2 regions of the Bacillus sp. BC08 genome follow, and region 2 is predicted to be linked to the other one. Evidence: riboswitches for the same ligand, from Rfam matches in the RefSeq annotation. Region 2 holds a riboswitch; the other holds the start of a gene.
The links. Region 2 has a riboswitch for S-adenosylmethionine ahead of ACXVYO_RS05490 (YezD family protein). Riboswitches for the same ligand answer to the same signal wherever they lie in the genome.
Positions count from the first base shown of each region.

Region 1: linked by a shared signal. The riboswitch ahead of ACXVYO_RS06310 (M20 family metallopeptidase) and the one ahead of ACXVYO_RS05490 (YezD family protein) in region 2 are both predicted to bind S-adenosylmethionine.

Region 1 is NZ_JBTGPA010000027.1:3,715-8,660, reverse strand. Features, by position in the region: gene ACXVYO_RS06315 (AAA domain-containing protein) at 1-1,908, shown strand, start outside; SAM riboswitch class I at 1,984-2,085, shown strand; gene ACXVYO_RS06310 (M20 family metallopeptidase) at 2,174-3,379, shown strand; gene ACXVYO_RS06305 (TetR/AcrR family transcriptional regulator) at 3,569-4,135, shown strand; gene ACXVYO_RS06300 (alpha/beta fold hydrolase) at 4,193-4,946, shown strand, end outside.
Region 2 is NZ_JBTGPA010000023.1:110,743-115,688, forward strand. Features, by position in the region: gene lysA (diaminopimelate decarboxylase) at 94-1,410, shown strand; SAM riboswitch class I at 1,527-1,635, shown strand; gene ACXVYO_RS05490 (YezD family protein) at 1,708-1,851, shown strand; gene ACXVYO_RS05495 (phosphoadenylyl-sulfate reductase) at 1,938-2,642, shown strand; gene sat (sulfate adenylyltransferase) at 2,681-3,817, shown strand; gene cysC (adenylyl-sulfate kinase) at 3,830-4,441, shown strand; gene ACXVYO_RS05510 (nitrite/sulfite reductase) at 4,589-4,946, shown strand, end outside.

The DNA of each region.
Region 1 (4,946 bases), on a different contig from region 2:
GCACATAAAGATAAGTTAAAACGTAATCGTATAAAGCGTCTTGTTGATGGGACGAGCAGTCCGAAACATATTGAGAAGATGAAAAATCCGAAAAATGAATTGGCGTATCGTTCGTTTTACAATCCGACAACGTACGTGTGGGGACCACCTGGAACAGGGAAGTCTTACAATTTATCACGTATTATTTCGGCGCATTATCAAAAAGGAAAATCGGTACTTGTATTAGCTCATAGTAATGCGGCAGTGGACGTATTAATGAGTGAAGTAACGAAGCAAATTGAGAAGAAAAAGAAATGGACGCCTGGCGAAATTGTTCGTTACGGTTATAGTCAACATGAACATATACGAAATCATGAAACGTTGCTTACGTCGAAGTTAGTTGAAACGACGAACGGATCATGGGGAGAAGAAAGACTCTATTTAGAGGAAACACGACAAGATCTTCGTGAAAAGATTTTATCATATAAAGCGACTTCTGCTGATAAGAAGCGTATACAAGAGATTGAAAGTGATCTTCGAAAGCAAAAAGCGAAAATTAAAGAAGTAGAAAAAGAATACATTGAAAATGCGAAAGTAATTGGCGCAACTTTATCGAAATGTGCCATTGATTCATTGATTTATGAGCGTACATTTGATTTAGTTGTCGTAGATGAAGTAAGTATGGCATATGTTCCGCAAATTGCATTAGCTGCTTCACTTGGAAAACGCATCGTCGTATGTGGTGACTTTTTACAGTTACCTCCAATTGCGATGGCGAACCATGAACTCGTTCGCAAATGGCTCGGGGAAGATATGTTTTACCATGCGGGGATTGTTGAGTCTGTCAATAAATCAGAAGCACATCCGAACCTCTTTATGTTGCAGGAACAAAGACGTATGCATGCGGATATATCGAAGTTTACAAATTCGTTTATTTATAAAAATAGAGTATACGATCATCCGTCTGTTTCAGACCGTAAAGAACTTGCGCAATTGCAACCGTTCGCAAATGAGGCGAGCGTTTTATTTGATACGAGTCTAATGGGAGCCTTTTCGTTAAAGGACGCTGCTTCAGGTTCTCGTTTTAACATTATGTCTGGTTTAGTAGCGATGCAAATGATGTTAATCGGACTGTTAGATGGTGTTCAATCGATCGGTGTTGTTACGCCTTACAGAGCACAATCCCGCTTTTTATCAACGTGCATTAGAGAAATGTTGCAGAGAACGAAATATCAAAACATACCTGTTTTAGCAGCGACGGTTCATAAGTTTCAAGGGTCTGAAAGAGATATGATGATTTTTGATACAGTGGATAGTTACCCGCAAGAACGACCTGGTGTGTTATTCTTTGACCATAAAAACCATCGCCTCGTCAATGTAGCTGTAACGAGAGCGAGAGGGAAGTTCATTCAATTATCAGATTGTCATTATATGCGTAAAAACCTTTCAAGAAAACAAGCGTTATCACAATTAACAGCTCATATAGAACGTCATGGAGATGTGTATGATCGTACGACATCAAGACAATTGTGGGAACGAAAAATTTCGAAACGTTTACGCTGGTTTATGGAAATGAATCTTGAAGAACCGAAAGGGTTATTGAAAGATATTTTAGCTGCAAAACGAAAAATTATTATTTCACTTCCAAGTACAAAGCAAGTGGATAAACGAGTATGGCAAGCGTTAATGCGTACAAATGCGCAAATAACAGTGTATAGTGATGGACCAGTTCCGTTAAAAAATGTAAAGTTACAAAGACAAAATAAAGCATTCCCGTTTATCGTAATCGATGATGAAATCTTTTGGGCAGGGGCACCGCTCACATCTCAAATGATGTTTGAAGGCAGTATGGAATTTCCGTACGTATGTGCAAGGCTGCAAGCACCAGAAACAATTGGTGTGTTAAAAGGATTTTTAGATATTCGGTAAATTCGGATAGGAATTCCTTGACTTTTAATCGAAATGAACTTAGAATGAATGTAATTTAATATAATTTTATGAAAATTCTTATCACGAGAGGTTGAGGGACTGGCCCTATGACACCTCGGCAGCGGATTCGTTATGAATACTGTGCCAATTCCAGCAAGGTAACTTGAAAGATAAGAAAGAAGCTCATTTTGACTGTATATGCAGAAGCCTCTTTCTATCTTTTAGAAAGAGGCTTTTTTATGTGAAAATATAAGGGGGAAGAAAAATGGGAGCGACTGGAGTAACGTCACAAAGAAAAACAATTGAAGAGAGTATTGAAAGAAATAAGGAAAAGTACATAGAAACAAGTCACGATATTCATGCGAATCCGGAGATTGGTAACCAAGAGTTTTACGCATCAAGAACGTTGAGTCTATTGCTAGGGAGTGCAGGATTTCAATTACAACACAATATTGCTGGACATGAAACAGGTTTTATCGCGCGAAAAAGTTCAGGTAAACAAGGTCCAGTCATTGCATTTTTAGCTGAGTATGACGCTTTACCAGGACTCGGTCATGCGTGTGGTCACAATTTGATTGGCACAATTAGCGTTGCGGCAGCGATCGCATTATCAGAAACGCTTGAAGAAATTGGCGGGGAAGTTGTCGTATTCGGAACGCCAGCAGAAGAAGGCGGGCCAAACGGTAGCGCAAAATCGAGTTATGTAAAAGCTGGTTTATTTAAAGATGTTGATGCGGCACTTATGATTCATCCGAGCGGAAAAACAGCGACAACGAGTCCATCACTAGCAGTCGATCCACTTGATTTTCACTTTTACGGAAAAACAGCTCACGCCGCAGCTTCACCAGAAGAAGGAATTAACGCATTAGATGCGATTATCCAGCTGTATAACAGCATTAATGCACTTCGCCAACAACTTCCGTCAGACGTGAAAATTCATGGCGTTATTACTGAGGGCGGAAAAGCACCTAACATTATTCCTGACTACGCCGCAGCAAGGTTCTTCATCCGCGCAGCAACGAGAAAAAGATGTGCGGAAGTAACAGAGAAAGTAAGAAACATCGCAGAGGGAGCAGCATTAGCAACGGGTACGAAAGTGAAAATCCATCAATTCCAAAATGAAATCGATGAACTACTCGTAACAAAAACATTTAATGACGTCGTAGCCGAAGAACTAGAATTACAAGGTGAAGACGTAAATCGGAAAGAAAGATTTGGCATCGGTTCAACAGATGCAGGAAACGTAAGCCAAGTCGTACCGACAATTCATCCATATATTAAAATCGGTCCAGACGATTTAATTGCACATACGAATGAATTTAGAGAAGCAGCCCGTTCAGAATTAGGAGACAAAGCATTAATTACATCGGCAAAAGCACTAGCACATACAGCGTATCGATTAATTACGGAAGAAGGGCTGTTAGAGAAGGTGAAGGAAGAGTTTAGAGAGGCGCAGAGGAATCAGGGGTAAGTGATTGTAAGGAGGAGTGGGGGGAAATCCACTCCTTTTCTTTTTTGCGTAACGCTGATGCTAAGATTTTTTGCAGTAAAATCAATGTTAGGGGAACTTTTTTAATTAAAATTTTTTCAAAATTAACATAAATGCTTGCAATATTTAAATTAGTACTATATAGTTCTATTTATGACAAAGGTAAAATTAATGAATCAAAAACGTGTGATTGAAGTAGCTGCAACATTATTTTTAGAAAAAGGGTTTGCTTATACAAGTATGGATGAATTAGTACGTGTAAGCAAAGTTTCAAAGTCTAATGTGTATTATCACTTTTCTAATAAGGAAGTATTATTAGAAGGGGTCGTTGATTATTGGATTGAAATGTATCAATCTGCAATTGATGACGTACTTTCTCAGAACCAATTTTTAGTTGAAGATCGTATCCAACTGTTTTTAAAGCAATTATCACAAGGAGTTCAGTCGAGAGAGTATAAGGGAAGCTGTCCATTTATTACTCTTTATATTCAAAGTCCTACACAGGCCACGCAAATAAAAGAAAAAATAGGTCTTTTTTTTACAGGATTACAAAAGAAAGTTTCTCTATTACTTAAACAAGGGGTAGAGAATGGAGAATTCAGAAATACGATTAATATTGATGAGGTTGCATCCCTTTTTATTACAAATCTTGAAGGAGCGTTATTTATTTCAGAAACATTGAAGGATGCAACTGTAATCACGAAAACAGCAGATCATTTTTTAAAATTGCTTCGATAAAGAAGCTTTTTTTTTACATCAAATTAGTACTAAATAGTACTAAAAAGGAGATTTTATATGAGAACAGTATTTTTAACTGGTGGAACAGGCTTTATTGGAAAGCAATTAGTGAAAGAATTAGCCAAAGAGGATGTTAAAATTCTTCTTTTAGTGAGGTCGAAAAGTAAAGCAATACGCATTTTTCAAGAAAGAGGCATCTTAAAAAAGGTAGTTATGCACTTTATTGAAGGTGATTTGACGAAAATAGATTTAGGTCTAAGTGCTGAAGATAAGGAGAGGGTATTGAAAACGGATGTGATTATTCACGCAGGAGGCCCCATGGATATTCAAGCGACAAGTAAAGAGGCAGCTTCCGTATTTTTAAATGGCGCCAAACACATTAGTGAATTAGCTAAAAGCATTCATCAATTGAAGGGTTTGCAACAATTTATTCATATTGTAGGTTATATGAGTCCCTTTGATGATAAAAATAGCAAGATTGCAATTGATGTGTTTAAAGAAGGAAACAATGATTTGAAAATAAAAAATCCATATGAGAGAACAAAATTTTTAGCAGATCTTTATATCCGTCACCAGGCATCAGCAGTAGGTTATCCGCTTTCTGTAATTAATCCGCCAACTGTAGTCGGTAGTAGTAAAACAGGGAGTACAGAGCAGATAGCAGGATTAGGCTTGCTTGTGATGAGTATGCGAAGAGGGCTCATGCCAGTGATTCCTGGAGGTAAGGGATATAGGTTACCACTTATTTCAAACGATGAGCTTGCGAAGTTTATTGTGCAGGTTTTCAGATTGGAGCAACCGACTATTCAAA
Region 2 (4,946 bases):
TTGTTCCGCGCGTTTTTTGTCTATCTAAAAGCGTGCTGCAATGAATAGAAGATTGGGGTTATGAGTTTTAGAGGAAATAAGGGAGGAATTCAAATGTATTTACACGGCACAAGCCGAATCAATGGGCAAGGACACTTAGAAATTGGAGGGTGCGATACGACGCAGCTAGCAAAACAATACGGAACACCACTTTATGTATACGATGAAGAGTCTATTCGAGGAAAGTGCCGCGCGTTTCATCGTGCGTTTAAAGAAAGTGGTTTCTCTTATCAAGTAGCATATGCAAGCAAGGCGTTCTTGTGCATGGAGATGTGCCGAGTAGCTCGTGAAGAGAATATGTCATTAGATGTTGTTTCTGGTGGGGAATTATATACTGCGCTTCAAGCGGGATTTCCAGCATCTCGTATTCATTTTCACGGCAATAATAAAACAGAAGAAGAAATCGTGATGGCTCTGCAGGAAAATATTGGTTGTTTTGTCGTGGATAATTTCTTAGAATTAGAAATTTTGCATGATTTAGCAGTGCAACATGGGAAATTTGTGAACATATTAATTCGTGTAACGCCTGGAGTAGAGGCGCACACACATGAATATATTACAACAGGTCAAGATGATTCGAAATTTGGATTTGGCGTGTCAAATGGTCAAGCGATGCAAGCAATTGAGCTTGCTTTACAAAAATCAAATTATAATGTGTTAGGAATTCATTCACATATCGGATCACAAATATTTGAAACGGCTGGATTTGTTCGAGCGATTGAAGTTCTTCATCAATTTTTAGAAGAAGTGAGAGAGCGCGCGAACTATGTAGTAAAAGTATTAAATGTAGGCGGAGGATTCGGAATACGCTACACAGAGTCAGATACACCATTAACTCTTGAGACATATGTGCGAGCTGTAACAAGTACGGTGAGGGAGCAATTTACAGTATGTAATTATCCCCTGCCAGAAATATGGGTTGAACCAGGCCGTAGTATTGTAGGGGATGCTGGAACGACAATTTATACAGTCGGATCTGTGAAAGACATTCCTGGTATTCGGAAATATGTATCAGTGGATGGTGGGATGACTGATAATTTAAGACCTGCTTTATATAACGCTCGTTATGAAGCGATGTTAGCGAATCGAGGGAATGATGAGAACGAGGAAGTTGTTTCGATTGCTGGGAAGTGCTGTGAGAGTGGAGATATGTTAATTTGGGATATTACTCTACCGAAAGTTGCTTCTGCTGATTTACTAGCAATTTCTTGTACAGGGGCATACGGGTACTCGATGGCGAACAATTATAATCGGATTCGTAGACCGGCTGTCGTCTTCGCGAAAGGCGGCACATCACAAATTGTTGTAGAACGCGAAACATATGAAAATATTATTGGGAACGATCGCATACGTATTAAAGAACTTGTTTAAATAGAGAAAAGGAGTTGTTCGGATGGGCAATTCCTTTTTTGTAAAATAAAATAATTAAAATATATCGGAAAACTAGGATTGAAAAAAATCAGAATTGTGATAAAATACAAATACAAAGCTTATCAAGAGAAGCGGAGGGAACTGGCCCGAAGAAGCTCGGCAACCTGCTTATAGAAAGCAAGGTGCTAAATCCAGCAAAATGGAATCCATTTTGAAAGATAAGGTAAAATATATTACCGAACAGTCTTTTCGAAATGGGAAAGATTTTTTTTATGAATAAAAAGGGGGGCTGTTCGCGTGAGTGTACGGGAACATTTTGAGGAAGTATCTGAGAAAATTCAAGCGATGCTTGCTGATATGAAATATGGTTCAATTACAATTGTTGTGCAAGATGGGAAAGTCATTCAATTAGAGAAAAGTGAAAAGGTACGTTTAAAGTAAAAAGCGCTGACTAGAAAAACTAGAGGCGGTTTTAACCTATTATATTAGGTTAAAACCGTCTTTTTGCTTTTACAGGGGGAAAAAACATGTTGACGTATGAAACGTGGGAAGAAAATAATGTTCCATTTTCAGAAGAAGATGAAACGAAAGGCGCGCTATCAGTATTAAGTTGGGCTTATAAAGAATATGAAAGTGAAATTGTATACGCATGTAGCTTTGGAGTGGAAGGGATGGTATTACTACATCTTATAAACCAAGTAAATCCATCTGCTAAAGTTGTATTTTTAGATACAAATGTTCATTTTCGCGAAACGTATGAATTAATTCTAAAAGTGCGGGAACGATTTCCTTCATTAAATATTATAGAAAAACAGCCGGAACTTACACTTGATGAACAAGCGAAGTTGCATGGTGAGAAATTATGGGAAAGTAATCCGAACCTTTGTTGTAAAATTAGAAAAATTTTACCGTTAGAAAAATCATTAGCAGCGGAAAAAGCATGGATATCGGGCTTAAGGAGGGAACAATCAGAAACACGTAAGCATACAAAGTTTATAAATCAAGATCATCGTTTTCAATCGATTAAAGTTTGTCCACTCATTCATTGGACGTGGAAAGAAGTGTGGCGATATGTGTACAAACATAGTTTGCCGTATAACCCGCTGCATGATATTGGGTATCCAAGTATTGGGTGTGAGAAGTGCACGTTACCTGTAGGAGAGGGTGGCGATTCGAGAGATGGTAGATGGGCCGGGAAAGTGAAAACAGAATGTGGTCTTCATTACCAATAAGATGAATTTGAAAATAAAGCTAAGAGAGGGTATAGAAAATGAGTACAAGAAACGAATTAGTAAACCGTATAGACGAGACATACGACGTATCACAAATTGAAAAAGAAATTGGGCTAGACAACATTGCATTAAGTGATTTGGAGCTATTAGCGACAGGGGGATATAGCCCGCTTACTGGTTTTTTAGGGAAGAAAGATTATGATTCGGTCGTAGAAACGCTTCGCTTAGCAAATGGTAGCGTATGGAGTATACCGATTACATTGCCGGTAACAGAAGAAGTAGCAGAAAATCTAAAAGCTGGAGAAGAAGTAAAGCTTGTTAATAGTGGAAATGTATATGGTGTCATTCAAATAGAAGATATTTTTATACCTGATAAAGAGAAAGAAGCATTACTTGTATATAAAACGACGGATGATGCTCATCCAGGAGTGAAAAAATTATATGAACGATCGAACGTTTATGTCGGTGGAGCTATTATTCTTACAAAACGATTTGAAAATAATCAGTTTCCTTCTTATCATTTAGATCCAATTGAAACGAGGGAAGAATTTAAAAAACGTGGTTGGAAAACAGTAGTCGGATTTCAAACGAGAAACCCAGTACATCGTGCTCATGAGTATATTCAAAAATCTGCTCTTGAAATTGTAGATGGCCTCTTTTTAAATCCACTCGTTGGGGAAACGAAGTCGGATGATATTCCTGCTGATGTAAGGATGGAAAGCTATGAAGTATTACTTCAAAACTATTATCCGAAAGATCGTGTCTTTTTAGGTGTATTTCCTGCAGCGATGCGTTACGCAGGACCGAGGGAAGCGATATTCCATGCATTAGTTAGAAAGAATTTTGGATGTACCCACTTTATTGTAGGGCGCGACCACGCTGGGGTAGGAGATTATTACGGTACTTATGAAGCGCAAGAAATCTTTACAAACTTTACAGTGGAAGAGTTAGGGATTACACCGCTATTTTTTGAACATAGTTTTTACTGCACGAAATGTGAAGCGATGGCTTCCACGAAAACATGTCCGCACGGAAAAGAGGATCATGTCATTTTATCGGGTACGAAAGTAAGAGAGTTATTAAGAAACGGTGAGGTTCCACCAAGTACATTTAGTCGTAAAGAAGTAGTAGAAGTACTAATTAAAGGTTTAAAAAAAGAAGTAGTAACAGAATAGGGAGAGAATGAGATGGATACAAATATTACTTGGCATACAGCATCTGTTTCAAAAGATGAGAGAAGAGTAAAAAATGGGCATCATAGTTTTGTAGTTTGGTTTACTGGTCTATCAGCTTCAGGTAAATCTACGGTGGCGAACGCGGTTGCTCGTAAACTATTTGAAAAGAATATTGGAAACTATGTACTAGATGGGGATAATATACGTCACGGTTTAAATAAAGACTTAGGTTTTTCTGAAAGTGATCGTATGGAGAATATAAGACGGATTGGCGAAGTAGCGAAGCTATTTGTAGATCAAGGTACTGTTGTTCTTACAGCGTTTATTTCACCGTTTCGAGTAGACCGAAAACAAGTTAGAGATCTATTAGCGGCAGATGAGTTTATAGAAGTGTTTGTAAAATGTCCAATTGAAGAGTGTGAAAAACGTGATCCAAAAGGGTTATACAAAAAGGCAAGACAGGGTGATATTAAAGAGTTTACTGGTGTTGATTCACCGTATGAGGAGCCAGAGAAAGCAGAGTTAATTGTAGAAACGCACAAGTATTCTATTGAAGAATGTGCAGAACAAATCGTGAAGTACTTACAAGAGCGTAGTTTTACCCCGCTATTTGGCGGGCAGTAAAACTACCATCTCGAAATTTGGCTAGGGCAAAGAAGTTAGGTGGGAGATGAACTGCCCGTAAATGCCCGATTGGTTAAGGCTAATAATCAATGTGGGATGAACACTTCCCACTGATTAAAGTTTCACTTTATATAGGGGGATTAAAAAATGAGTTATGAAAAAGTATGGGCTAACAATGAAAAATTAAATCAGACTGAGAAAAATAAATTAAAAAAAGATGGATTGGAAATCTTTAATGATATTCCTTACTATGCAGAGAATGGCTTCGAATCTATTCCGAAAGAAGAGTGGGATGCATTCAAATGGGCAGGGTTGTATTTACAAAGACCGAAAGAAGCTGGTTATTTTATGATGCGTGTAAATATTCCTTCAGGGATTATTACGAATGCACAGGCAGAAGTGCTTGCTTCTATCGCTGAGGATTATGGGCGTGACGTAATAGATATTACAACAAGACAGGCGATTCAGTTTCATTGGTTAGAAATTCATCAAATGCCAGATATTT